Regions from separate parts of the Desmospora activa DSM 45169 genome, predicted to be linked through region 3. Evidence: riboswitches for the same ligand, from Rfam matches in the RefSeq annotation. Region 3 holds a riboswitch; each other region holds the start of a gene.
What was found. A riboswitch is a leader RNA that binds a small molecule or an ion and turns the genes downstream of it on or off. The one in region 3 is predicted to bind cobalamin.
Positions count from the first base shown of each region.

Region 1: linked by a shared signal. The riboswitch ahead of metE (5-methyltetrahydropteroyltriglutamate--homocysteine S-methyltransferase) and the one ahead of C8J48_RS00285 (ABC transporter substrate-binding protein) in region 3 are both predicted to bind cobalamin.
Region 2: linked by a shared signal. The riboswitch ahead of C8J48_RS16985 (ribonucleoside-diphosphate reductase subunit alpha) and the one ahead of C8J48_RS00285 (ABC transporter substrate-binding protein) in region 3 are both predicted to bind cobalamin.

Region 1 is NZ_PZZP01000001.1:2,245,471-2,255,319, forward strand. Features, by position in the region: gene C8J48_RS10910 (SDR family oxidoreductase) at 1-283, shown strand, start outside; gene C8J48_RS10915 (Nramp family divalent metal transporter) at 1,110-2,372, shown strand; cobalamin riboswitch at 2,504-2,705, shown strand; gene metE (5-methyltetrahydropteroyltriglutamate--homocysteine S-methyltransferase) at 2,860-5,163, shown strand; gene C8J48_RS10925 (ABC transporter permease) at 5,606-6,385, opposite strand; gene C8J48_RS10930 (ABC transporter ATP-binding protein) at 6,378-7,298, opposite strand; gene C8J48_RS10935 (SgrR family transcriptional regulator) at 7,469-7,978, shown strand; gene C8J48_RS10940 (NucA/NucB deoxyribonuclease domain-containing protein) at 8,281-8,700, opposite strand; gene C8J48_RS10945 (lipopolysaccharide biosynthesis protein) at 9,083-9,849, shown strand, end outside.
Region 2 is NZ_PZZP01000003.1:182,759-192,607, reverse strand. Features, by position in the region: gene metG (methionine--tRNA ligase) at 557-2,530, shown strand; gene lepB (signal peptidase I) at 2,822-3,352, shown strand; gene C8J48_RS17010 (TatD family hydrolase) at 3,391-4,164, shown strand; gene rnmV (ribonuclease M5) at 4,191-4,778, shown strand; gene rsmA (16S rRNA (adenine(1518)-N(6)/adenine(1519)-N(6))-dimethyltransferase RsmA) at 4,744-5,628, shown strand; gene C8J48_RS16995 (ribonuclease H-like YkuK family protein) at 5,679-6,152, shown strand; gene veg (biofilm formation stimulator Veg) at 6,342-6,623, shown strand; cobalamin riboswitch at 6,757-6,950, shown strand; gene C8J48_RS16985 (ribonucleoside-diphosphate reductase subunit alpha) at 7,134-9,374, shown strand; gene C8J48_RS16980 (ribonucleotide-diphosphate reductase subunit beta) at 9,391-9,849, shown strand, end outside.
Region 3 is NZ_PZZP01000001.1:57,736-67,584, reverse strand. Features, by position in the region: gene C8J48_RS00315 (MogA/MoaB family molybdenum cofactor biosynthesis protein) at 1-14, shown strand, start outside; gene C8J48_RS00310 (GNAT family N-acetyltransferase) at 32-514, opposite strand; gene C8J48_RS00305 (arsenate reductase family protein) at 550-906, opposite strand; gene C8J48_RS00300 (cob(I)yrinic acid a,c-diamide adenosyltransferase) at 1,129-1,686, opposite strand; gene C8J48_RS00295 (heme ABC transporter ATP-binding protein) at 1,865-2,680, opposite strand; gene C8J48_RS00290 (FecCD family ABC transporter permease) at 2,705-3,736, opposite strand; gene C8J48_RS00285 (ABC transporter substrate-binding protein) at 3,757-4,806, opposite strand; cobalamin riboswitch at 4,841-5,029, opposite strand; gene C8J48_RS00280 (alpha/beta hydrolase family protein) at 5,251-6,093, shown strand; gene C8J48_RS00275 (DUF2797 domain-containing protein) at 6,426-7,220, opposite strand; gene C8J48_RS00270 (glycerol-3-phosphate acyltransferase) at 7,317-7,883, opposite strand; gene C8J48_RS00265 (nitroreductase family protein) at 7,921-8,493, opposite strand; gene C8J48_RS00260 (YkvI family membrane protein) at 8,560-9,609, opposite strand; gene C8J48_RS00255 (NUDIX hydrolase) at 9,781-9,849, shown strand, end outside.

The DNA of each region.
Region 1 (9,849 bases), 2.2 Mb from region 3:
AACCCTGGCCGAAGAACTGGCTCCATACGGGATTACGATCAACACCGTCGCTCCCGGCCGGATCGCTACCGACCGCGTCGCTTTTCTCGATCAGATGAAAGCCGATCGCCTCGGTGTCAACCGCGAACAGATCGAGAAACAATCGCGGCAAGCGATCCCGTTAAAACGATACGGGACACCGGAAGAGTTTGCCAATGTGGTTACTTTCCTAGTGTCCGATGCTAACTCGTATATGACCGGAAGCTCCATTCTCGTCGATGGCGGCATGATCAAGTCGATATAAATCATTGGATACGCGATAAAGCGGTAAACAACTCTCTCAGCTTCGCTTCATCCTTTTCCGCATAAGCTGTTACAAAGGCTTGTAGTTGCACTGGAGCGGGGCGGTGGCGGAAGTATTGGTTTGACCTCAACAGTTTAAAGATGTTTAACCATAAAGAAAAGTAATACCGATATTGCAGGTAGGAAGCGATGTTCTTCACCCAAACGGCAAAGACTGGTCAAAAGCGATCAGCGGAGCTGGTGTAGACATCGCTTTTCACATTTTCTCGTAAAGCTACCCATACGATCCGTTCTGCACACATTAAGCCGATTTCATAATAGTTGATCTCCAAAGTTCAGTCCCAGGAAGTGTCGCGGCGATATTTTGCAGAGTCTCATGAATTGAAAGTATGAATATTCCGCCTATTATGGGCGGATGTCGGCCAGTACCGCATCTAAAATGGTGAGTTGATTGTACAGATGACTAATCTATTGTCGTATGGGATGAGGATATGGTAGGCTTTCTGCTGGAATGCAGCTATACCTTTGAAAAAGCGTTATTAACCAACGGCATCTCGCTTCCCCATTACTGAGCAGGAACAGCGGTGCCGATGTATATCTCAAATCTCCCTTGTTCCCGCCGTACGTTTTAAAGATCCGATTGTGGACGGTATGCGTCCCATTCCGAAAAAAATCGGCCATTAACCGACAGCTGTTCATTTCCCTCAATTTCTTTTTCCATATTTTTTAAAACAAAGGAAGTGATCCTTCTTTATTGTCCAAAATATAGGTGTACAGGTCTGTTTATTGTTCGATTCATTGATTACTGACAAAAGGAGGATTTTGCCATGACGTCAAAAGAGGATCGTATTACGCCCTCTTCCACACTTACATTTAAAGACTATGTAAAAGCGATTGGCCCAGGCGTGATTATCGCTGCGGCCATCATTGGACCGGGAACCGTTACAACCACCTCGGTGGCAGGAGCCACTTATGGGTATGAAGCGCTCTGGATTGTGATTCTGGCATGTGTGGTCTCCTATTTTTATCAGGAGCCCGCCATTCGCATCACATTGCGTAAAAGTACATCTTTAATGGAAGGAGTGCGTCAACATGTCGGAAAACCGGCCTCCGGTTTTTTATTGGTCGCTCTAATCACGGGAGCTGTCGCTTTTCAAGCGGGTAATTTTACCGGCGCGGCTATGGCCCTCAATTATTTTATACCAGAAATAACGATCACCGCATGGGCCTTGACCATGGCGATTTCGGCATTGGTTATCGCTTGGCTCGGAGTTTACACCTTGTTAGAAAACATCAATAAGGTTTTGATCGGCCTGATGGTTGTGGCTTTTGTCATTACCGGCTTTGTATCCGGCCCCAGCCTCGGTGATCTGGTAAGCAAAGGCTTTTCCTTCCGTATACCGGGAGGAGACTACTGGATGGTGCTCGCGCTGTTGGCGACCACATTGCCCCCTAATACTGTATTGGGCCTATCCGCCTTTCTTAAAAAGAAATACGCAACCGTAGCCGATCGCATCCCCTCTCGGGAAATTGCCCTCTCCCGCTTCGATCTCCGCTTTAACATGGTAATTACTGCGTTTATCACCGGATCGATCATCATCTGTGCCGGTGCCGTCATTCATCCACAAGGGATTGAGATAACCGGAGCCGAGGATATGGCGATGCAACTAACTCCGCTTTTGGGGCGGTTTGCTGGGGTATCGTTTGCCTTGGGATTGTGGGCGGCCGGTTTTTCTTCCGGTCTGTATCAAGCCTCTTTGGCCTACATTTTGATGAACCAGGCATTTGGGTGGCCGGAAGATGCCACCGCACTCCGCAGTCGTATCATCATGGTGGTGACCAGTTTGGTACCGGTCGGGATTATCGCCCTGTTTGACGAGATGCCGATTGCCGTCATCGTCACCGCACAAGCCTTAAACGGGTTGGCGTTACCGCTGGTGGCAGCCTTGATCTGGCTTCTCAGCAATAAGAAAGATTTCTTAGGGGATTCCGTCAACAACTCCAGACAAAATATCATCTACGGTTTGATTATGCTACTGGTTACCTTTCTGGCGCTGCGTGTCTTTCTTGAGTTATTCCATGTCATTTAGGTGAAGCGCTAAAGAGAACCCATCGCCGCCATCCAGCGACTACAACTTACGTCGGTCGGAACAGACGCGAGTGTTTCTGGAAAACATTCTAATTGACCACGCCTCCGCTTTATAGTAAGCTTTTAAAATAATTTCATATCACGGGGATAGGTATGTTGGATTAGTCCAACGTTTAAAAGGGAAATCGGTGAAAATCCGATGCGGTCCCGCCACTGTAACAGGGGAACCGACGGCATATCAGCCACTCATTCATTTGCATGGATCACGAATGGGGAAGGCGCCGTCCGATGATGAACCTGGAGCCAGGAGACCTGCCTATCCCAACAACACCAGTGGTACCTACGGTTGATAGGGAGGTGTTTGGATGAACGGGATTGAACCCATTTGAATTTGTCATGGGAAGTAATCACATGAACAGAAGCATCCAGCCATCTCCGCGTGTGTACTTGGGAGATGGCTTTTTTAATGATGAAAGGGGCGATGGATTGTGGTAAACGTATACACCAGTAACCTCGGATACCCGCGAATCGGAAAACGGCGAGAATGGAAAAAAGCGCTGGAATCTCATTGGTCCGGCAAAATCGAGCAAGCGGAGTTGGAGGAGCGGATAAAAACGCTCCGGCATGAATACTTGCATACACAGGTGGAAAAAGGGGTTGATCTCCCACCCGTGGGTGACTTCACCTACTATGACCATGTGTTGGATACGGCGGTCATGTTTGGACTGATCCCCAAGCGCTTTGGCCATGATGGAGGTCCAGTTTCCCTGGACACCTATTTTGCAATGGCCCGAGGGAATCAAAAAGCGGTCGCATGTGAAATGACCAAATGGTTTGATACCAACTACCATTACATCGTTCCGGAATGGGAAGAGGAAATGGTACCCACTTTGCTGGAAAACCGTCCGCTTCGTGCTTTCCGTGAAGCCAAACGCTGGGGAATCAACGCCAAACCGGTGATTCTAGGCCCGTTTACATTTTTAAAACTGGCCAAGGGATTTCATCCTGATCAGTTTTCCCGCTTGCTCTTGGACACCCTCACTCCGCTGTATGCCCAAGTGCTGCAAGAATTAGAGGCAGCAGGCGCCGATTGGATTCAACTGGATGAACCCGCCTTCGTAACGGATGTCACCGCCGCTGAAATGGAATGGTTACACACCGCATACAGTCGACTGGCGGATGCCGCTCCTGGGCTGCGCCTGTTGGTGCAAACTTATTTTGACTCCGTCTCCGCTTACTCCGATCTAATCCGTTTACCAGTACACGGAATCGGGCTGGATCTGGTGTACGGCCGGGAAGAAAACCTGGCATCGCTCCAAAAGCATGGATTTCCCGAGGATAAAGTACTTGCGCTAGGTTTGATCGACGGCCGTAACATCTGGAAAACACCCTTGCAAAAACAGCTCAACCTGCTGGAGGAGATTCGGGAGATCGTCTCTCCGGCCGCATGGATGTTACAACCCTCTTGCAGCCTGTTGCATGTACCGGTAGATGCGGCAGAAGAGCAGGAGCTACCATCAGAGTTAGCCGGGGTAATCGCCTTTGCCCATGAAAAATTGGATGAATTGAGCATTTTAAAAGAAGGATTCCTCCACGGGCAAGCGGTTGTTGCCGAAGTATTGCAAGAAAACGCTGCTGCGATTGAAACGTTTGATCAGGCTTCTTTTCGCCGGATTCCTGAGATACGGAAGGAGATCGCCAACCTTACTTCCACAGCCTTTACCCGCAGCCATCCCTTTGCCGAACGACAAGAACAGCAGGAAAAATTCTACTCCTTCCCGCTGTTTCCCACCACAACCATCGGCAGTTTTCCGCAAAGCCCGGAGGTGCGACGCGCCCGTAAAAAATGGCGAACGGGCGAATGGTCCGAGGAACGTTACCGTGAATTTGTACAAAAAGAGACCGCTCGTTGGATCGGCATTCAGGAAGAGATCGGCTTGGATGTACTGGTTCACGGTGAATTTGAACGAACCGATATGGTAGAGTATTTTAGCGATAAATTGACCGGCTTCTCCTTTACGAAACACGGTTGGGTCCAATCCTACGGTTCCCGTTGTGTTAAACCACCCATCATCCACGGCGATGTCGCTTTCCATGCACCGATGACGGCGGAGATGAGCAGCTATGCGCAATCGCTGACAGAAAAAAAGGTAAAAGGCATGTTGACCGGCCCCACCACCATGATCCGTTGGTCCTTTGTGCGTGATGATCTCCCGGAAAGCGAAGTCGCTCTTCAAATCGGGTATGCCTTGCGACAGGAAGTGGATGCACTGGAGTCCAGCGGGATCGCCATCATCCAGGTGGACGAACCGGCATTGCGCGAAGGGTTGCCCCTAAAGAAACACAAGTGGAAGGCATACCTGGATCAAGCGGTACGCGCATTCCGTCTGGCCACCTCTTCTGTTCAACCGCAAACACAAATCCACACTCATATGTGTTATAGCGAGTTTCATGATATCATCGATGCGATTCAAACGCTGGATGCCGACGTCATTTCCATTGAATCCTCGCGCAGTCACGGGGAGCTGATCCATGCCTTTGAGGAAAAAACGTATCCCTTAGGGATTGGACTGGGCGTCTACGATATCCATAGCCCCCGCATCCCCACAGAAGCGGAAATGTTACAGACGGTTGAGCGGGCATTGCGCGTTCTGCCCCCTACTCTTTTTTGGATCAATCCCGACTGCGGCTTAAAAACGCGACGAGAAGAGGAAGTAGTAGCCTCCCTGCAAAAGATGGTGCAGGTGGCACAAGCGATTCGCCAGCAGTGGCAGAAGACGATTACTTCTTAAAGGGATTCCGCCTTGCCCCTTTATGGAAGCAAGGCGGTTTACAGATTTTTGCCGACTAAAGACCAACTCCTTTAGGGGTGGGATGAAAGGCCGCGTTACTCGGTATCCTTTATTGGGGATGGTAAGAGCAATCCGTTTGTTGTATAATCGAACGTATGAGCGGTGCCCATCCCACTGATAGTGGGTTTGTTCCTTGAAAACGTTATGGTATGGGGTTCTAGCGGCGAAAATCCCTTCCGCTGGGTAAAACCATAAGAGTGAACAAAAAGGAACTAGAACGCTGGTAACAGGCGTTCCGCCCATGCGGGTACATACAGCTTAAGCTGTAGAACTGCATGGGACGGGCTGATGAGACAGCCCTGAACTTAGGAGTTGCACGAAGCAGAAATGAATTGAGTGCGCTAACTACCTAAGAATCCTGCGGCTTCAGTCGTGTGGAGTCTCAAACAACCACATCCCGCTTTTTAAAAATGAACCATGCAATTACATGAAATAATAAAAAATGAACGATTAACACACCAAGGGAAAATTCCAGTGTCATCCCTTTGAACACAGGATCGCCACCTTGTACATATGGACTCAGATCCAAATTGGCGAACAGGAGAAACTTTCCTCCTTCCCAACTCACATAAGCGAGTAACTCTGTCAAAAACGAACCTACAAACAGTAAAAAAATGGTCAATCCAATGGAAAGGGAACTACTGCGGGAAACTGTGGAAAGCAGAAAAGCGAGTGTAGCCATCATGATTACTTCCACTAGATACAAACCACAATCGATTCCAAGGTTTAATAGCTGCTGAATGGGGTTTCCCTCTAATGAAGGCTGACCGAAAAAGATCAACCCAAACACCAATGTACTGATCCAGAAAATAATCATGCAAAGGACGGCAAACAGCAAAACAGCCAAATATTTAGATTGTAGGATTTTGGTCCGATTGGCCGGACGGATTAACAGCAGTTTCACCGTTCCCCAGTTAAATTCACTGGATATGATATCCCCCGCGATCACAATGGTCCAGATTTGAACGAAAAACAACAGATGAGTACTATCCGCAGCAAAAGACCACCAGTCATACTGAACCCCTGATGAATGTTCTAGATATTTCATGAAGAGTGCCATGCAAAAATGTAGAAGAATCATCAGTCCAATAAACACAGTCGTTCGCAATCGCTCCATGATTTTCATAAGCTCAATCCGCAACAAACGGTACCGACTAGTCATTGTAATCACCTTCTGTCATTTCCAAAAACCGATCTTCCAGTGTTTTTTCCATCCTCTTAATTTCGTACACTTGAATACCCCTATAAGCCAATCGAGTGTTTAGAACGGCGATCTCCGCTTTTTTCAATGTAATCTCAAACCCCTTTGAACCCTGCTTAAACGCTATATTCCAATTCAACTCCTTTAAAATGTCGGAAATTTGGTCCAGTTGATCCACCTCAAATTGAACAAGCATGCTTTCGCCATCCGGCTCCATTTCATTCACTTGCTTCACCAATCGCCCCTGTTGCATAATCACGACTCGATCACACATCAATTCCATTTCCGACAGTAAGTGACTCGATACCACCACTGCGGTTCCTTTTTCCTTTGCCAAATAATGAAGGTAATCTCGTAACTCGCGGATTCCCGCAGGATCAAGCCCGTTGGTTGGTTCATCCAGGATAAGAATTGATGGCTCGTGCAGGATTGCTTGTGCTACGCCTAAGCGCTGGCGCATCCCGAGAGAGTACGTCCTAACGGGATCATGGATGCTTGAATCCAGTTTTACAATTGAAACAACCTTATTCATTCTTTCCTTCGTGATACCCGGTACCATGCAGGAATAATGAAGCAAATTTTTATACCCTGACAAAAAGGGGTAAAGCTCCGGATTTTCTACAATGGCACCCACATGGCGAATCGCTTCTTCAAACTGTGTTCGAATGCTATGGCTATGAATAAGGATGTCCCCTGCCGTCATCGCCATGAGACCCACCATCATTCTAATCACGGTTGTCTTTCCAGCTCCGTTCGGCCCAAGAAGGCCTACAATCTCCCCTGGAAACACCTCAAACGACAGCTGATCGACAATTTTTTTGCCATTGATCACTTTACTCACGTTGCTAACCTCTATCACAGGAGTTGGTTCCATCGGCTACTTCCCTTCTTTTTAGATCAAGTGATAAACGATTTGGGCCTTAGTGTCATTGTAAAAGAAACGAACATCAAAAAAGGGGTAATCATTTTAGAAAATGTCCCCGTATTCCCTGCTTCCATCCGCTATAATAACGGTAGAAACTTGAAGGAGAACAAGGTGATTCAATGAAAATTGTAGAGCATTACTTGGAATTGCGTCTAAACTATATGACAGTGGAAAATCACTGTACACTGGAAGTTAGTTTAAAAGAATTATCAAACGTGCTCTACTGCTCTCCACGCAATGTAAAACGGATTATGAACGCACTGGACGATGAAGGATTTCTTTACTGGAAGCCGGGAGGCGGCCGCGGGAGACGATCAAAATTTCAATTTAAGCGTTCTCTATCGGATGTGTTTCTGTTGTATTTTAAACACTTGGTCGGCCGTGGAAAGTTCAAAGAAGCGATTCGCACCCTTAAACAAAACGGCGTCCCCGTCGAGATCCGGGAAGAATGCTACAAACATTTGATGAGGGAATTGAGCTTCCCACGGGTTGAATTAGATGAAAATGGATGGAATACAGCCGATCCAAGCCGATCTACCCTATCCCCCGCCATCGTTTCCACCGTCACGGGAAGATGGCTATTGGTAGACGGAGGACGCCAGCAACAAAGAGAACAGGAAACGGGATAACGTGAAATGCCCAATCGAGGTTTTCTTGATTCCGCACGGTTGGTTTAAGTGTGATAATCGCTCAACTCTTTAAGCCCCCGTTCAAGCGGGGGCTTTGATTTGCGGTCGGGGTATTTGAATGGGGGCTTGTCTACCGATTCTTATTTGAAAGACGGATGGCCGCTAACAAATCCGCTTTTTGGTTTGAAGGTCAAAATAAATTCCCGGTCTGCCTGACACACCTCTTTCTTATACCAAAAACTGAACTTACTCCGCAAACAAAAAAACGCCGCATATCAGCATATGCGGCGTTGACATGTCAATCACTGAACGACAAATCTCACCTTGGTACCGTCAGGATAGCTGCTGACTTGATTCCCCACCCAAGCCCCTGCACCGCGATTGTCGGAGGGAGATATGTAGCGTACACTGGCACCTTTGCCGCCCTCTAGACACATTGCCATCGGATATTCGTCACGGTCATATCCTTCTTTGGTCGGTATACCGGCTAGGGATTCTTTACGGCGCTGATCAGCACCCGGACGGTCAATGGTACAGATATCAGGGTGACCAGCGCGGATGGCATCACGGATGTGGGCTCCTGTTTCTGGATAACGATCACTAGGGAAGTAAAGGACATAGTCATAGCTGGCAGCATCGCTGGACTGTGTCTGAAAACCGATCACCATGGAAGAGACGAGAAATAGAACGGCCAAAAACAGAGTAATACGCTTTTTAAGCATGAAGAACTACCCCTTTTGTCGTAAATTTGAGACAAATCTATTATAAGGGGTTTCCTTGTAAAATTTAATTATTTTTTTGTTAAAAATCGTTAGGATATTTTAAATGGCTTTGTTGGTGCATTTTTTTGATAATTTTTAGGTTAATGATCAAAAAATATACAGTTTACATAGATATACTTAAAAAACAAAAATAAAATGATTAACTAATAACCGGCGAACCATTCTTTAATCGTGGAAATCCAACTGAATACTCCTCGATCATCATTTCACCCTATTTCTATACACTCTCTTCCTCCGAAACCTAGATCCTTCTCATTATGGTAAGTGCACACGCTTCATCGATATAATGGAAAAAACCTTCAGCCATGAAGGGAGGGATTGGATGCTGGGTAAGTTAAAGCAGCTCCTGTCGGATTCATTCGCTTTTTCTATCGCCCTGATGGGAAATAAATTGGTGGGGATGCTGCTTTTCCCTGTCTTTGCTCGCTCCCTTGACACCGCCCAATACGGTGACTGGGATATGACCAACAGTATCGCCATGGTGTTAACCTACCTCTGTATCCTGGGAACCGATAGCGCTCTCGCGTTTTATCATTTTGACGACAAAGAGGAGGTGGAACGAAAACGGTACTTTACAGCCGCACTTCTCTTTCCAGTGATGTTGGGTACGGGCTTGGTGATTGCCGCTCTGTTTGTCAGTAACCCACTCTCCTCTGTTCTCTATCAAAACAACTCTGGTTACTCCCACTTGTTCCTTTATGCCATGGTGATGATCCTGGCCAATATCATCATCCACCAAATTCTAGCTTATGCCCGTTTTACGCGGCGGGTATGGACCTTTAACCTGGGAACCGCCGCCTATGTAATCGGCTCGTCTCTCTGGAGCATCGGCTTTGTCGTCATCGCCGATATGGGTGTGGTCGGTATCTTCCTCGGGCAAATCGTGGGCCAGTGGTCAGTGGCACTGGTTTTGCTGTGGCTATTTCGAAAACAGTTAACCCGTTCAGTCCAATGGGACTACCTTCAACGCCTGCTCCGTTATGGTGCTCCCCTTCTGCCGGCATTGCTTGCATTCTGGGTGATGAACGCTCTTAGTCGACCCATGATTTATCATTGGATTTCCGCTGAAGCGGCGGGTCTGTTTGGAGC
Region 2 (9,849 bases), on a different contig from region 3:
GAGAGGGAAAGAGTAGCGAAAACGAAGATCGGACTCTGGGCTCACTTGGTCATCAAACCGAAATTCCTTCCGCCCTTGATTCAAATCCACTCTTTTGTCTATAATTGAAGATAATCGTTTATAGTGGATACATCGTGATTTGTCGACAGGGAGGAGTACCCCTGCGCTGCCCATGACAGAGAGCCGGACCAGGTGAAAGCCGGTATGGGAGGCAATGGGGGAAGATGGCCCTCGAGAACCCCTCTTGAAGCCGTATCGGTGTATAGGGAGGGGCGTTCCCCGGCGTTATCGGGACAGTGTTTGTTGGGTCGTACACCTTCGTTCGTCCGGATTATCATGAGGATGGCATCAATCCGACTTGAAAAGCGGTGAAGAGCCTACCTTTGACCCGGGCTTAGATGGCTCTGACTAAAGAATAAGGACGCATCAAACACTGATGGAGGGTATAGCCGCAAGGCTATACCAAATCTGGGTGGTACCGCGTGAGACAACCTCTCGCCCCAATAGGGTGAGTGGTTTTTTATTTTGATTAATATCCGGGTAAGGAGAGACGATCATGAGCGTAAAACCGTCCTATTACATTACAACGCCGATTTATTATCCCAACGACAAACTGCATATCGGCCATGCGTATACCACGGTGGCGGGTGATGCCATGGCTCGTTACAAACGGTTGCGCGGGTTTGATGTGATGTATTTGACCGGAACGGATGAGCACGGTCAAAAAATTCAGCGGCGCGCCGCTGAGGCAGGGAAAAGCCCACAAGCATTTGTGGATGAGATTGTAAAAGGCATTCAACACTTATGGGGCCAACTGGAGATTTCTTACGATGATTTTATCCGTACCACAGAACCGCGCCATAAACGGGTGGTGCAAAATCTGTTCCAACGTCTGTTGGATCAGGGAGATATTTATTTGGATGAGTACGAGGGCTGGTATTGTACGCCGTGTGAATCGTTTTGGACCGAGCGGCAGCTGAAGGATGGCAATTGTCCTGATTGCGGTCGGCCGGTGGAGAAAGTGCGGGAGGAGAGCTATTTTTTCCGTATGAATAAATATGCGGATCGGCTGCTCCAATATTATGAGGAAAATCCGGAATTTATCCAGCCGGAATCCCGCAAAAATGAGATGGTACAAAACTTCATCAAACCGGGGCTGGAGGATTTGTGCGTCTCCCGTACCACCTTTGATTGGGGGATTCCGGTTCCCAGCAACCCGGAGCATGTGATGTATGTATGGCTGGACGCCTTAACCAACTATATCTCCGCACTCGGCTACGGAACAGAAGACGATTCCAAATATCAGCAGCATTGGCCGGCGGATGTGCACCTGGTTGGAAAGGATATTGTCCGTTTTCACACCATTTACTGGCCCATCATCCTGATGGCCTTGGATTTGCCGCTACCGAAAAAAGTGTTTGCCCATGGCTTTTTCCAGATGAAAGACGGCAAAATGTCCAAGTCAAAAGGAAATGTGGTCGATCCCCTGCCCTTGATTGACCGTTTCGGCTTGGATGTGCTCCGTTATTATCTGCTGCGGGAAGTTCCCTTTGGCCAGGATGGCGTGTTTACTCCAGAAGGGTTTGTCGAGCGGGCCAACGCCGATTTGGCCAATGATCTGGGTAACCTGCTCCACCGCACCTTGACAATGGTGAATAAATATAACGATGGTGTGGTGGGGGAACGAATCCCCGGCGCCACTGAACATGATGATGCGTTGGTCAGACTGGCGAACGAGACGGTTGCCAAAGTTGAAAAAGCGATGGATCGGATGCAGTTTTCCGTTGCTCTGGCCTCCATCTGGGAATTGGTGCGGGGCACCAACCGTTATCTGGAAGGAACGATGCCGTGGGAGCTGGCCAAAGATCCCGCCAAAAAAGGGGTGCTGGCTTCCGTTCTCAACCATGTGCTGGAAAGTCTCCGCCTGGTCAGCATTCTGATTCACCCTTTTTTAGTACGCACACCGGCTCGGATGTGGGAGCAGATGGGCTTGACCGAAGAAAAGCATACCGATTGGGACAGTCTCGTCTTTGACTCCTTTCCCGTCGGCACCCGTGTCAAAAAAGGAAAGCCGCTGTTTCCACGCCTGGATGTAGAGGAAGAAGCGAAAGAAATTGTGCGCATGATGGGAGGAACACCTGTGGGTGAAGAGCCAAAAGCGGAAGCGCAATCCAATGCCAAAAAAGAGAATCAATCGAAACCGGATGATCTCATCACCATCGATCAGTTTGCACAAGTCGATTTACGAGTGGCGGAAATTCTTCAAGCCGATCGGATCAAGGGTGCTGATCGCTTGCTGAAGTTGCAATTGGATCTCGGCTATGAACAGCGCCAAGTCGTGGCTGGTATCGCCCAGCATTACACCCCTGATGAGCTGGTTGGACAAAAGGTGATCTGTGTCGCCAACCTTAAACCCGTCAAACTGCGGGGAGAGCTTTCCCAGGGAATGGTGCTGGCAGCCAAAGAAGGCGAGCGCCTCGTCCTCTCCACCGTCGCTGCTGACATTCCCAACGGCACCCGGGTGAAGTGAAAGTCTGAATTCCCTTGTAAAAGGGGGGATGAGGCTTTTGACAAACCCTGATAAGGAAATCGGGACCCGGGACCACTTTGTCATCAATCTAATCCCCCTTTATAGGGGGATTTTTAGATGAAAAAGGGAACGACTCCCGCTTGTCAATCAGTCTCTTTTGGAAAAACTAACTGAAGTAGATTGTGGATCAATCAAACGGGATTTTTTATCCTTCAGTAGGTGGAAATGGCTGATTTCTGAATTGAAAACGGGTAGAATGGAAGGAACAAGAAATGTTTGGAGGGGGTTAGATTGGGAAATAAGGCAAAGAGCGCTGCTAATGAGTGGATGACGGCCTTGATTGTAGCGGCATCGTTGATGATTGTGGTACGCGTGTTTCTGTTCGCACCCTATGAAGTTCACGGGGAATCGATGTACCCGACATTTAAGGGGAATGAACGGTTGATTGTTAATAAATGGATTTATGATGTACGTGATCCGGAGTATGGGGATATTGTCGTTTTTCACACTGCGGAAAAACGGGATTACATCAAACGCGTCATCGGAAAACCCGGTGATAAAATCAGCGTCAAAAACGGCGAAGTTTATCGTAACGGTGAGAAATTGAAGGAGTCTTACATCAATCAGGAACGAATCCGAAAAAACATGCCTGAGACGGTGGTTCCACCCGATCACCTCTTTGTGATGGGCGATAACCGCAACCACAGCCGAGACAGCCGTGAAATTGGCGCAGTCTCCATTGGAGAAGTGGTGGGACGGGCCGATGTTCAGTTGATGCCCCTCAACCAATTTCAGTTGCTGTTTAATCAACAGAGCGATTGATTGACGCCACACATATCAAGAGAGGAACGGAATCATTCATGCTTTTTGATAGCCACACCCACATCAATGATGAGCAGTTTGATGAAGACAGGGACGAAGTGCTGCGCCGAGCGCGGGAAGAATACGGTGTCAGCCGCATGCTTAACGTCGGTTTTAACCGCGAAACGATTATGGCTACGCTGGAATTGGCGCAGAAACATGATTTTATTTATGCCGCGGTCGGGTGGCATCCCCATGATGCCAAAGATTGTACGGTGAATGATTTGGACTGGTTGGAATCCCTGACGGATCATCCTCAAGTGGTGGCACTGGGGGAAATGGGTCTGGATTATTATTGGGACAACTCCCCCCGTGGAGTGCAAGAAAGCGTATTTCGCCAACAGATTCGCTTAGCCCGGGAAGTAAATTTGCCGATTATCATTCATGATCGGGATGCGCATCACGATGTGGTTCAGATTTTACGGGAGGAAAAAGCGGAAGAGGTCGGCGGTGTGATGCATTGCTTCGGTGGAGATTGGGAGATTGCAGAACAATGCCTGGAGATGAATTTTATGATCGGCTTGGGTGGTCCCGTCACCTTTAAAAATGCGAAGACGCCGAAGGAAATCGCCCAACGTGTACCGCTTAACCGTTTACTGGTGGAAACCGACGCCCCTTATCTGGCGCCGCATCCCAACCGCGGTAAGCGGAATGAGACGGGATATGTTCGCTTGGTGGCGCAAGCGATCGCAGACCTACGGGGGTTAACATTGGAAGAAGTGGCCCAGCATACGAGTGACAACGCCAATCGTCTGTTTCAAATCGAGAATTGACGGGGAAGGAATGGAAGTCAGCCAAAGTGGGATCAATCCAAGAAGTGATCGTCGTTGAAGGAAAAAAAGATACCGCCGCGATTCGGCGGGCGGTAGAGGCAGATACGATTGAAACCGGTGGATCTGCCGTCGGCCCCGCTGTGATCGCTGCCGTGCGCCGGGCACAGCGCGTGCGGGGGGTTATCGTCTTTACTGACCCCGATGCCGCCGGTGAACGGATTAGACGCATCCTTTCCCGAGCGGTACCAGGGATTAAGCATGCGTTTGTGCCGCAGGAGCAGGCGCAAGGACAACGTGGGATCGGTGTGGAGCACGCTGACCCGGAAGTGATCCGAGCGGCACTGGCAGTGGTGCGTGTTGGGGAAGAGGGAACGTTTGTGCAAGGAGTAACATGGGAACATTATTTGGAAGCCGGTCTCTCCGGCGGGGTTGGCTCACGGGAGCGGCGACTGGCGCTCAGTCGGACATTAGGGATCGGGTATGCCAATAGTCAGCAATTTTTTAAACGCCTTCACCTCCTACGTATCACCCGAGAAGAATTTGAAACCGCCTTAAAACAGGTGGAAGGGAGGGAGGCGGATGACCGCCAACTGGATCACTGCGCAAACCCGTGATATCCTAGCCCGTCACGGCATTCAGCTAAAAAAGAGCCTCGGCCAAAATTTCCTCACCGATCAGCGTGTATTGGACCGAATGATTGAAGCGGCAGAATTGAATCACAGCTCCGGGGTGTTGGAAATCGGGCCGGGGATTGGCGCCCTGACACAGCGATTGGCGATGGAAGCGACTCGCGTGGTGGCGGTGGAGCTGGATCAACGCTTGGTGCCTGTGTTACAAGAACTGTTTGTCGACCAAGCCCATGTTTCCATTGTGCACGGCGATGCGCTGAAAGTGGATTTGGCGGCCCTCATTCGGGACGAGTTGGGGGAAGGGACTCGCCCTAGTGTTGTGGCCAATCTTCCCTATTACATCACTTCACCGATTTTGATGCGGCTGTTGGAGCAGAAACTGCCCTTAAACAATATCGTTGTGATGATCCAAAAGGAAGTGGCGGAACGGCTGACGGCGGAACCGGGAACAAAGGCGTACGGATCGATTACAGTTGCGGTTCGCTATTATACGGAACCGGAGTGGGTGTGTCGCGTACCGTCCCATGTTTTTGTTCCCCGACCGCAGGTGGATTCAGCTGTTATACGACTAAAAGTGCGTCACCGCCCTCCGGTCCAGGTAAATAACGAGGAGCTGTTTTTCCGCATCATACGTGCTGCCTTCAACCAACGGCGCAAAACGCTTTCCAATGCCTTGTCCTCTCTTTTGTCCAACCGTCGGGAAAAAGCACCACTGATAGAGGCCATGACTGCGTCAGGCATCGATCCACAGCGTCGAGGGGAGACCTTGTCACTGGAAGAATTCGCCCGTTTAGCCAACCGCTTGGATGAACAAGTGTTTCCCCGTATATCATAAGCAGGATAGAACTGGCAACTGGAACGCAGGGGCCATCCTGGAGGGAACCGATGAACTTTATCCATCCGCGAAAAGGACGGATTGGACTGGATGAGATGATCGCTGCCATCTATGCTTTCATCGAAGGAGACCGATCTGCCCAATATAAAATGGTGATAGGGACCGATTCGCAAACCAGCCATCGTGGCACGCTATTTGTTACGGCCATCATTGTGCATCGGGTGGGAAAAGGAGCGCTTTTCTTTTACGCCAAGCAGCGCAGCCGACCCATCCTGGATTTGCGTTATCGCATCTATAAAGAGACAGAATACAGTCTGGCATGTATGGACCGATTGAAGGAAAAGGGATTTGTGGGCGCTTCGATGGAGTTACCGGTAGAAATCCATCTGGATGTGGGGCGTAAAGGGGAAACGCGCAAATTGATTCAGGAAGTGGTCGGATGGGTTACCGCGGTGGGCTATACGGCCAAGATTAAGCCGGATGCCTATGCCGCCAGTTCAGTGGCTGACCGCTTTACAAAATGAGAGCATAGAGACTTATAAACCCTTCCTTACGAAAATGTAATAAACTTGCCTTAATTATACAGCGGTTATTCCGCCGTATTTCGGCAAAAAAACCCGTTGACAGCTGGGTTGTCTCACTGCTATAATTCAACTTTTGACAAAGTTAACCTCCCGTGGTACAATAGTACCTGAGTGAGGTGGTCGATTGTAATGGGTAGGAATGCACTATCTGAGATAAAACGGACGTTGGAAGGTTACATCGGACAAAAAATTCGTCTCAAAGCCAACAGCGGACGTCGAAAGACCATTGAACGAAGCGGAGTATTGGAAGAGACTTACCCCTCCGTGTTTATTGTCAAATTGGACGAAGAACAACACTCTTTTGAACGAGTCTCATACAGCTATGCCGATATCCTGACGGAGACGGTGGAGCTGACCGTATTTCAAGATGAGGGTCAAATTCCTGTCAAATATGTGAAAAACCCGCAATAGAACACAGTAATGTGTTCTATTCGTTCTTATTCGTAATCCGAACCGATAATAGGCTCGGATTTTTTTATTGCGTTGTCCAAAAAAATGAGATAGGATAGTACCATACATCTTGGTGATATCACGATGATAAAACACTATATATTGTGGAAGTGGGTGCCCTCGGGGCGAAAAGGGAACCCGGTGTAAATCCGGGGCTGTCCTCGCAACTGTTATTGCGGACGAACCGAATGTGCCACTGCACCTATCGATCAAGCGATCAAGGGTGTGGGAAGGCTCGGTGTAGAAGGATGCATAAGCCAGTAGACCTACCCCTCCCACTCGCGCTTTTCATTCTTCGGGGATTGAGAATGGGAACGACAGCGATGAGAGCCACTAAGATATAGTGGTCTTGCGGCAGCTTTCTGTCTTTGGGCAGGAGGGATGCCTCTTTCATCACGGTCGTTTATCCTCTCGCCCCGGCAAGGGTTTTTTTATTGGCCTGGGATTTTATGCTGAAAGGTGGTCTGCCGTATGGCGACATTATCGGTGACAGAAGAGACGGCACAGGCGCGATTAGAGGAGGTTCGCCGTATTTTAGGCGATTTTCCCGCGTTGGCAGCCGATGCATTTATGGAAAAGGCAGAACGGCTGGCTTTACAAGATTTGGAGCAGGAAGATTGGACACAACGGTTGATCCTGCACGCATTGGAGGAGATTGGACGAGAAACGCCTGACTGGACCTATGTGGCCTCTCGTCTATTTGTCGGTTATCTCTATCGACAGGCGGCCAGCAACCGCGGATATGAGTCCGTAGACAGCACCTATGGGCCGTTTGCGGAAATGATCCACCAGTTGACAGAGAAGGGGATTTACTCACCCGTGTTGATGGAGAAATACTCCAGGGAGGAGATTGACCGCTTTGGCCGGGAGATTCGACCGGAAAAGGACCAGCTGTTTACATATATAGGGTTACGTACTTTGGCGGATCGATATTTGGCCCGCTCCCACGATGGAGCGGTGATGGAACTGCCACAAGAACGGTTGATGGTGATCGCGATGGTGTTGATGGTACATGAACCGGAGCGTGAGCGAGCGGAGCGGGTGCGGGAAGCGTATTGGGCCTTAAGCAATCTTTATATGACTGTCGCCACTCCCACCCTGGCCAACGCCGGCAAAACCTTTGGTCAGCTGTCTTCCTGCTTTATCGATACCGTCGATGATTCGTTGCGCGGCATTTACGATACCAATACCGATGTGGCTACCTTGTCCAAAGGCGGAGGCGGATTGGGGGTTTATCTGGGCAAAATCCGTGCCCGTGGCAGCGATATTCGCGGCTTTAAAGGAATCTCCTCCGGTGTGCTCCCTTGGATGAAACAGTTGAACAACACGGCGGTCAGTGTGGATCAGCTGGGGCAGCGGCAGGGTTCCATCGCTGTTTATCTGGATGTGTGGCATCGGGATATCTTCTCTTTCCTGGACGCCAAACTGAACAACGGGGATGAACGCCTGCGTACCCATGATCTCTTTACCGGTGTTTGTATTCCCGATCTGTTTATGGAAACGGTGGAGGAGCGCGGGGATTGGTATCTGTTTGACCCTCATGAAGTGCGGCAAGTGATGGGCTGGTCCTTGGAGGATAGTTTCGATGAAAAGCGGGGAGAGGGAACCTTCCGCCAACGCTATGCGGCTTGTGTCAACCACCCTGGACTCTCCAAGCAAAAAGTGCCGGCGATTGAAGTGATGAAGCGGATTCTGATTTCCCAGCTGGAAACGGGAACACCATATCTGTTTTACCGGGATGAAGTCAACCGCGAAAATCCCAATAAACATCAGGGCATGATTTATTCCTCTAATCTGTGCACCGAGATCACCCAAAACCAGTCCCCAACGGTGGTGATCGAAGAGCAGCTGGAAGACGGAAAGATCGTGATCACCAAGGAGCCCGGCGATTTTGTCGTCTGCAATTTGTCGTCGGTCAATCTTGGCCGGGCGGTGCCGGATGGAGTATTGGAGCGGTTGATTCCGATTCAGGTGCGGATGTTGGACAATGTGATCGACTTAAATCAGATTGAAGTGCTGCAAGCCAGCCGCACCAACCAACGCTACCGTGCAGTGGGATTGGGTACCTTTGGTTGGCATCATCTGCTAGCCCTTAAAGGGATTCCGTGGGAGTCGGACGAGGCGATCCAATTGGCGGACGAATTGTATGAAGAGATCGCGTACCTGACGATTCGCTCCTCCATGGAGCTGGCGCAGGAAAAAGGATCGTATCCGTTGTTTGCAGGCAGTGAGTGGGATTCGGGAGCTTGGTTTGAACGGCGCGATTATACCAACCCCCGTTGGCGTCAATTGGCGGATGACGTTCATGAGCATGGTTTGCGCAACGGCTATCTACTGGCGGTTGCCCCCAACGCCAGCACCTCGGTTATCGCTGGCAGCACGGCCTCCATCGATCCGGTGTTCCGCCAGGCATACAGCGAAGAGAAGAAAAACTATAAGATTCCGGTAACCGCACCCGATCTCAATCCACAAACGGCCTGGATCTATAAATCCGCTTATGAAATCGACCCCCGTTGGAGCATTCGCCAACTGGTGGCTCGTCAGCGTCATATCGATCAATCCCAATCCTTTAACCTGTATGTCAAAAACGACATCAAAGCGAAGAAATTGTTGGAGCTTCATCTGTTTGCCTGGCAATCCGGTGTGAAGACGACGTATTACACCCGTTCCACTTCGTCGGACTATGAGGATTGTGAAAGCTGCTCATCCTAAGAAAGGAGAAAAAACGATGGAAGTACATTTGCCAAAACGAAAACTGTACGATGTAACAGCTCCCAACGCCAGTACCGGCATTGTGGGGGGACGCTCCTCCAATGTGCTCAACTGGGACGACTGTCGTTTCCCTTGGGCCTATCCGTTGTACAAAAATATGCTGGCCCATTTTTGGACTCCCTTTGAAATCAACATGGCTGAAGATGTAAGGCAGTGGAAAGACCTGAGCGACGATGAGCGTTTTGCCTTTAAACGCATCATCGGATTGTTGGCTTTTCTCGATTCGATTCAAACCGACTACTCTTCGCGGGTGGCCGATTATTTAACAGATTCTAGCTTATCGGCGCTGATGGCGGTTCTCTCCTTCCAGGAGGTCGTTCACAACCAATCCTACTCCTATGTATTGTCCTCCCTGGTGAATAAGCAGGAGCAAGACGAGATCTTTGAGTATTGGAAGACCGATGCGGTGTTGCGG
Region 3 (9,849 bases):
ATAAGGATCTTTAGGTTGATCGCAAAGCAGGTTAATCCTGCTCCAACCCCTTTATGAAAAGCACACGGTCGTTTCCAGGGCCGTCATAGTCGGTATGAATAGAAATCCCATCTTGTTGGCAATCTCCCTCCACGATCTGAAATCCCATCTGGCGATGATACACGATCGAAGTCCGATTCACCGGAGAAGTGACACAACGAATCGTACGACGCTCGTGCTGTCGCGCCTTCTCAAAAAATCGACGATACAGCCGCCTTCCCAACCCCTGTTTTCGATATTCCGGGTGGACCCCAACAAAGTGGATATAGGCTTCCTCCGGCACTGACGGCGAAAAGAAACCAACCAAAAAGGCGGCGATTTCACCTTTGTTTTTTTCGATAACAAACGAAGTATGAGAAAAATGCACAAAAAACAGGCGGGGAAGCATGGCGGACATCAACCGCCCGCCCCACCATTCATCCAAGCGGGGATGGATCGAGTGAAAATCCGCCTCTGTCAGCTTACGCAGATTCATTTTCAACCTCCTCCTGTACACAAAAGGTGACAGGTTTATCCCCAAGCCTCATCGAAGACCTTCTCATTAAAACCAACCGTTGCCTTCTTCCCGTCCGTAACGATGGGGCGTTTGATCAACATCCCGTCGGAGGCTAACAACTCCAGTTTCTCCTGATCGCTCATCCCTTTTAACTTCTCTTTCAAATTAAGCTCACGATATTTTTTACCACTGGTGTTAAAAAACTTCTGGAGAGGTAAGCCACTTTGCTTCACAAACCGGTCCAACTCTTCCTTTGATGGAGAATTGTCCACGATATGGCGGGTTTCAAAGGAAATATCGTTCTCCTCCAGATATTTTTTCGCCTTGCGACACGTTCCACAGGGGGGATATTCGTACATAAGTAGAGCCATCAACACTTCCTCCTTCAATCAAAAAACAATCCTTTTTAGTATACCATTCCATAATGGATTAAAGCCCACGAGGTATTCGTGGGCTTTAATTGATGATACTCATGAGTGAAGCGACTGTGGCGAGACTTGTGCTTTAGTGCCAAGGGTGCTACACCGGAATCGTTCCCTCTTCCTTTTAAGCAGCTCAACTCACAGAACAAACGAGTGCGCTGTTAGACGCTCTCAACGAAACACTTGCCCGCCCCGTTTATACTCCACATCATCCACGCCATCGCGGGCATTGGCGGCACGGGCAACGGCAAAGAAAAAATCGGAGAGGCGGTTGAGATAGCGCCGTACCTCGTCATTGGTCTCCTGCTCTTTTGCCAAGCTGACAACCCGACGCTCGGCCCGGCGGGTAAGGACGCGGCAAACATGAAGAGCGGAAGAGAGCGAAGAACCACCCGGTAAGATAAAGCGTTGAATCTCCGGTGCCTCTTCATTGTAGCGATCAATCCATTTCTCTAAGTGCTCCACCATCTCCGCCGACACTTTATACTGCCGTTTGCGGCCCGCTTGGGCCAAATCACCGCCGACGTCAAATAGTTCATGTTGGATCTCGGTCAAATCCCGAATCATATCGCCATGCCGTTGTGGGTCCATTCGTATGATGGCTTCGCTGACAAAAGCGTTTACCTCGTCCGTGGTGCCATACGCTTCCACCCGGATATCGTCTTTGTCGACACGCCCGCCCACTACGCTGGTCTGACCGGCGTCACCGGTACGAGTATAGAGACGCATCCAGACCACCTCCTTCTCTGATCATGGTTGGGTAAACTATCGGGCCTTGCACACCAAAGCACTAGTCTCGCCTTAGTCGCTTCGCTCCCAGGTCTCGCTTCACCCGAAAACCACCTCTCCTGATATACAATCTAATATCCCGGAATGGGTACAAGCCAGAATCCCATCCCGTCAAGCTTCAACCCATACCCGATTGCTTCAGGTGAGAAGCACTTTCCACCCCTTGCGCTTGCAGCAGTACTTGCGGAACGCCAGTGGTGGGATGCGAGATCATGATCGGTTTTACCCCATATACATCCTCGATTAAGGAAGAACGCAATACCGTTGCCGGTCGTCCTTCCATTACTACTTTCCCGTTTTTCATCAACAACAGCCGCTCGCAATATTGAGCCGCTAGATTAAGGTCGTGAAAAACAACCAGCACCGCCAATCCGCATTTCCGCTGCCAACGTTGGATATGATCCAGGATAGACAACTGATGAGCAATATCGAGATAAGTGGTGGGTTCATCCAGCAACAGACAGGACGGTTCCTGTGCCATCGCTTTGGCGATTGCCACCTGCTGCCGCTCGCCGCCACTCAACCACTGAACGGAGCGGTGGCGCCAAGGTGCTAACCCGGTCTGCTGCAAAATCCGCTCCACCACCTCCCGATCCCGGCGCTCCGTCCAGGGCCAAAAGCCCTGATGGGGATGACGTCCCATAGCGACAACTTCTTCCACTGTAAACGGAACCGGCGGCAACCCTTCCTGTGGAAGCACCGCCAACTGACGAGCCCGTTGCCGTTGACCCCAGGCAGCCATCTCTTTTCCCTGAAAGCGAACCTGGCCCATATCAGGAGGCTCTTCCCCGCATAGAAGCCGGATCAGAGTCGTTTTCCCACAGCCGTTGGGGCCGATCAAGCCGACCATTTCCCCGGCGTGCAATGTCAGATTTACATTGCGTAGCACTTCTCGCCCCTGGCGCTGTTTACTTACCCCAATCGCTTCCAGCATCCCGCTCACTCCTTTCACTCTTCGTCATGGTGGCGGGGATTCCTCCCAACCGTGCCGACTGTGTCGCCGTAGCAGCCACGCAAAGAACGGTGCTCCGATAAAAGCGGTAATGACACCAATCGGCAACTCCCGCGGATCCATCAACATGCGTGCACCGGTATCCGCCCATACCAGGAAAACGGCTCCTCCCAAAGCGGACAACGGCAACAACACCCGATGATCCGGTCCCGTCAGCATCCGGAGCAAATGGGGGATAATCAACCCGACAAAGCCGATTGTACCGGATACCGCCACCGCCGCCGCCGTCATCAATGTGGCGGTTACCAGCAACACCAGTCGTACCCGCTCCACCGGTACACCCACATGGGCGGCGGACCGTTCCCCCAAGGCCAATAAGTTTAACGTACGGGCCAGCAGCCAGCTGAGCAAGAGACCTCCAGTCAAAAAGGGAACGACGACCATTGCATGACTCCAATCCCTTAAAGCGACACTTCCCATTAACCAGTACTGGATTCGCTGCATTTCCTGGGCGGATACGGTGGCGATCATATAGGTAAGAATCGCACCAAAAAACGCTTGCACCACCACTCCGGATAAAATCAGCGTATCACGGCGCATCGTATTTCCGACACGAGCGAGGCTCAATACACAGACGAGTGCCAGCGCTGCCAGTACAAATGCCCACAACGGCACCGTCCACCGCCCCAACCAAGCGGCACCCCATCCGGTAAAGATGGCAATAGCCGCCCCTACCGCTGCCCCCGAGGAGACCCCTAGGATATAGGGATCAGCCAAGGGATTGCGCAACAAACCTTGGAAAACGGCCCCCGCTGTCGCCAATGCCGCCCCCACCACCGCCGCCAATACGACACGGGGCAGACGAATTTCGCGAATGATCGCTTCTGTCACCGCATCGGTTTCCACTGATCGCACCGGTTTGATCATGACCGCCCACGCATCAAGCATGCCAATATTAGCCGATCCAATCGAAACGGCCAAAGCCATCGAAAGCAGCAACAACACTGCCAACGACAGCAACCATAATCCTAAACGCAAGCTCCAACGGCTCCCCATCATCATTTGGCGACTTCAGCGTATGCTTCTGGATACAGCCCTTCCGCTATCTGCAGGAGACCCTGGGTGATCCGGGGGCCGGGACGGCTGATCAGATTGGAATCTACCCGTTGGATACGGTCATGTTTGACGGCATCGATTTCCTGCCAACCACCACGGGATTGAACCGCCTTCTCATCCCCGTGCGTAAGGAGAATAACATCCGGATTCCATTGGATCACGGTTTCTGAAGAGACAGGGTCCCATCCCTCATGGTCAGCGGCTACATTTTCTCCACCGGCAGCGGTGATCAATTCATCTATAAACGTGCCTTTTCCCGAAGTATGCAAATCAGAGGAGACTTCCATCCACACCTTCACTCTCTCCTTGTCATCCTTTACCGTTGCCGCTACTCGTTCCGCCAGTTCCTTCTCCTTTTTCATGTCAGATATCACTTTTTCCGCTTGCTCCATCGCTCCGGTTGCCTGTCCCACATTGTGGATCATCTGAAAAACATCATTCAAATTCTGCGGTTCATAGCTGAGAACAGTTAGTCCCAACTCCCGTAGTTTATCGATTGTCTCCTGTCCATTCACTGGAGAGGCCAATACCAGATCCGGCTTCAGCTCGGCTACCTTTTCCACATTGATCGTCATATCGCCAACCTTTTCTACCTCTTTTACCTCTTCGGGATAATCGTCATTGGTAGTGACTCCCACTACTTTCTCTCCCAATCCGAGGGCATATGCCGTCTCGGTCATGCTTGGAATCAGAGACACGATCCGCTGCGATTCATCGTCGATACTCACTTCGGCATCCGTATCATCCGTCAGGGTAACCGGAAACCCTACCTCTGTCTGTTGCGGCTTCGCCCCTTCTTTGTCGGCGGCAGACGGTGCCTGACAGCCCACGCTCCAAACCATCGCCAAGGTCAACACCAAGGCCAATACACGAAAACGGCTCCACATCTCCCAACCATTCCCTTCTGGATGACAAAATAAAAAAACCGCTCGCCCGAGGCAAAAGGGTTTCACAGGCATTCCTTGAACAGAGGACACCGATGTCCACAACAAGGTCCCGCGCTCTCCTTTACCTCGAAGGAGATCGCAAGCGTACCGGTGAAGGGCAGGTCTCCTGGCTCATGGATCATCGCTTTACCGCGCCTTCCCGTCCTGAAGGACAGTGGCTGTATGCGGTTTCGCTTCCCATTGACAGTGGCGGGACCGCGCCGGATTTGCACCGGCTTCCCTTTTCACTTCCGCCCGTAAGCGAAAGACCCTTCACCTATCCACTTGTGGCTACATTATAGCTGATTGTCAGAAAATGTTCAATTCGGAAGAAAAGGAGGAACAAAAAACCCACTTGGCAAATCGGCAGTCGGGAGGTACGCTGGAAAGCAAGCAGGGGCTTCCACAAATGAAACAGTAAGAGCACGCAGTCTCAAAAATCCTTCCCTGATCAACACGTTTGTTTTTTGCTATCGTTTCCTGATAGACATGAGAGAGGAGGAGAATCGATTGTCAGAAGTAGAAACCGATCCCTTTCACTTAAGCCTGCCACAGGAAGAACGGGTAATCCGAGGAGAGGTGCGGCTAACCCCTTCTACCCAACCATTGCCGACCGTGATTTTGTGTCATGGTTTTAAAGGCTTTCGCCGTTGGGGGTTTTTCCCCTATGCCGCAGAAGCGTTGGCACAGGCCGGTTTTGCCGTTATCACCTTTGATTTTTCTATGAACGGCATCGGTGCAGATGGGGAAAACTTCACCGAGTTGGACCGATTTGCCCACAACACCTACAGCCGTGAACAAGAAGATTTAGCCCGTATCCTACAAGCACTCAAGCAGCAGGAACTCCCCCAGAGCGACGCGATCGATCCCCAACGGTTGGCGTTGGTGGGACACAGTCGCGGTGGAGCCAACAGCTTGTTGTTTGCGCTTGACCATCGCGAGGTGGATCGAGTCATCTTATGGAACAGCATCGCCCGACCCGACCTCTTTTCTCCTGAACTAAAAGAGCGCATCCGTCGCGAAGGGCGGGCCACTATTCCCAATGCCCGCACCGGCCAGGATATGCCGATCGATCGGGAGGTATTAGATGATCTCGAAGCAAACCGGGAGCGCTATGAGCTGTTGCAACGCTTAAAGGGATACGAAAAGCCGGTGCTGATTTTACACGGGGACGCCGATCTCTCCGTTCCTCCCGACACGGCTAAGAGACTGGCGGCAGCGATTCCCACTCACAAAACTCATTTTCTCGCTGGAGCCAATCATACATTTGGGGCGGTTCATCCCTTTCAGGGTACTACACCACAGTTGGAGGAAGCAGTGAGGCACACCGTCTCCTTTTTACAAAAACTCTAATCTCGCTAAAAGTATGAACAGCATCTTTTTTGCGGCAACGAAAAGACCGGCCAGCTGGCCGGTCTTTTCGTCTCAAGGGGGTCAAACTCTTTTTATCGAATAATAGGAAGGAATCGCAATTGTTAAGGTGTTGCTATTATTATATCCAATTTAAAAATGTATGTCAATCACAATAGCATCAAAAAATGAAAGCCATTCCATCTTTTTTCGTTTTTTCACTTTGATCAGCTTGTTAATAAGCACTTCAGCGTTTCACTTGACAAAACGAGATTTGCTTTATGGATGTTTCAGTAAAACATATTTTTTGTAGCCTAATGAAACAGAAGCAACGATTACTCAAACATCAAAGCGACTGTATATCCGCAAAATTTCCGCACATTTAGTACACCTGTATCCAGAATCAGATATTGCCCTTTGATTCCGATCAATGTACCATCCACTTCCGCATGCTTGTCCAAATTCCATGCCGCAATTTTTTCCGGGACGGAGATATGGGGATAAGCAAAATGAGTAACTGTTGCGTCATTCAATAGATACGGTTGATACTTTTCCGGAACATACTTATGTAATTCTTCTTTTACATCTGTCAAGTTGCGGTAGGTGATTTCGTTTTTCAGCATACGGCGCCAATTGGTCTTATCTGAGACATACTGGGACAGATGGACTTCCAATTCCCCAGCATCTTTCCGTGTGGGTACCTCTGCGATCGGCAAGGCGGCAACAGCCCCCTGATCTACCCAACGCTCAATGGTACGGATCTTCCGGGTGATTCCCACCTTAACATCACTGCTGAGCGCCAGATAAACGATATGGGGTTGAAGGCAATGGGCTTCCGCAAATGCATTGTCGCGACAGGTGCCCTGATGATAATGACATTGTTGCGGTTTGACGATACAGAGATCATTTTCAGGCAATGCGCGAAAACAAGGATAGCAGGAACCGGCATTATAAGTCTTTTTTATTTTACGGCCGCAGTGGATACAGTGGATCTCACCCTGATATTGAATCCGAATTCTTTTTCCGACTACATCATTGATCGGTGTAACCTGATCACCCAGACGAAAGAAATACGATACGGGAGCAGTTGGTTTATGCTGCAATGCCCGCAAGCTTCCCACCAGTTTCATGCTAACGTTCCCCCATCGGTAAGCTTAAGATTCGCCTTTCATTGTACCGAAAGGGTGTACCCTTGCCCAGTGGATTTCACAATTTTGCCACTGTCGTCAACGAAACCATTTCCAACGAAAAGGGATCTCCAAGCCCCGCTTCCAACGATTTAAATCCCCCCAATGCCGATACAGAATCAAGCCTCCGGCGGCAAAAACGACTAAAATCACATACAGTTGCGGAAACAGCACCAAAGCCAGTACCATCACCATTACTGCCGTCACCATCGTGGACAATGAAAAGTAGCGGGTAATGAGCAAGCTGAGTCCATAGATGAGAAATCCCAGCAAAATCAAGGGTGGACTGAGCACCAGCAGGGAACCGGCAGCAACCGCCGCACCATCCCCACCTGAAAAACGGCGAAAAACGGAAAATACATCTCCGATCACAGCGGCGATGGAAGCGACAGCCGCACCAATCCAACCGGCCAACAACAGGCCGACTACGGCGGCTACCACCCCTTTGCCCACCTGGGCTCCTAGAAAAACGAGCGGGAATTGTACGTTTTGTTGATGGCTGGAAGAAAGCATTCGTCGTAGGCGGGATCGGTTCCACTCCCACAGGTAAGTGACCGGCAATGAACCAATCAAGTAGGCAATGACAATCACGAGAATCAGAGTCATATCTGCCCCCCTCTCCGCATCTAATCGCTTTGATCGATCAACTTTCCAACCAAGTCACCTTTTCGGCAATCGGTAACCGGGGACGCTCCTTGGGCAATATCGCGGGATGGCCGATATAGAGAAACCCGAGCAAGGTTTCCCGTTCTGATAAATCGAAAAAGGCTTTCATCTTAGGAGAATATGTGGGCTTGCCTGTGCGCCAAATGGCACCCAGGCCCAACGCATGGGCTGTCAACAAGGCATTCTGAACGCCGGCGGCCACCGCACAGATCTCCTCAATCTCCTCTACTCTGGAGTCTGCCGATGGCGAGACGGCAGCGGCAATAATGACGGGAGCGCGCAAAGGCTTTTCCCTTTCCCTCTCCAGCTGGCTTGCGGCTTCCACCCGCTCATCCTCCGTCATTCCTTCCGCCTTGATCTCCGCCATCACCTCACCCAGCCGATTACGAGCGTTTCCACTCAAGACAAAATATTTCCACGGCTGGGTCATATGGTGGTTGGGTGCCCATCTCGCCGCCTCCAACACTTTCTCAATCAAAGAACGATCAGGCATTTCCGCAGCCACTTTTCCTACACTGCGGCGGGTTCGAATCGCTTGGTTGATATCCATCATATTCCCTCCTCAATTATGAACCTTTTTTCTATTGTAGGGCAGGATACTCACTTTTCGCATCTTTTATGGATACTGCGGATAGCGTCGCCATGCCAACAACACCAACACCGCCATCCCCAGTACGCCGAACAAGGGATAAATTTTCCCCACTAATACCGGAAATCCGATCAAGGAACACAGGTACCCCAAGATAAAGATCGCTCCCATCAATGAATGAAGGCTAAGTGAAACCCGCTGCTCAAAGTGGGCCGCCAATCCGTAGACATTTCCGATCAAGGTGGTAAAGATCTCCCCCCACATCACCGCGAGAAAGAAATACTTCATCCCTTCCCCCAGCGTGGCGATAACAAGGGCAATCGGGATTTCCATTCCCAAGACCATCGGTGTTTTCAAAGAAAGGGCAAAGTTGCAGGAAAGGAGCATCACACCCAGTCCAACGCCTCCCATCAAACCACCCATCCGCAATGTCTTTACATCTTTGATCTCGCCGCCCAAAGGAACCAGCACCGCTTGCGACATCGCCAGATTGAAGGCGACATAGGTGACAGCGGACAGGGCCCAATGACCTTCCCGGGCGAAAGAGTGAATCGCCCCCAAGCTTTCCCATCCCTCAGATTGAAGCCCCTGCACCCCAACGATCATGGTAAAAGCAAACATAAGTGGAACAACCAGCGCATTTACATTGAGAATACCATCCATCCCCCGCATAATGACAATTAACGCCACCAGCGATGTCGCAATCACTCCCAGATGAAAAGAGATTCCCAATTGTTCCTGAAACAAGGCGCCGGTACCGGACATCATCGCCGTCGTCACTCCAAACAGAATCAAACTGACTAGTCCATTCATCCACCGACCCCATCGTCTTCCAAACAGATAATTGTTAAACGCTTCATAACTGGTCGCTTGCAAATACGCTCCCATCACCATCATCCGAATCCCCAACCAGACAAACAGGCCGGTCACCACCAGAATCGCTAAAACCCCTTTTGCACCGTAAACAGTAAAAAACTGCATAATCTCCTGTCCTGATGCAAACCCGGCCCCTACAACCGTGCCAATATAGGTAAACCCCACCCGGGTTGCTGTCAGCCATCGCTCATGCAATACCACAACCAACCCTCCCCGTCGGACTCGCCCCTCCTATTCCAATCTATGGACAGGGCGGACAGGTTAGAACTGGGAACGAACCATGGCATGTTATAATGAAGAAACTTTTGCGTGGGGAGGATGATGGAGCTCTTTCTCCGTTTGTAACGGTTGGTAGATAAAGGGGGAGAACTCTTGCTAACTTTTGAAATGAATCGAGGCCGTTTTAACTTTCGTGTCGCGGGGATCGCGATTCATCGGGAG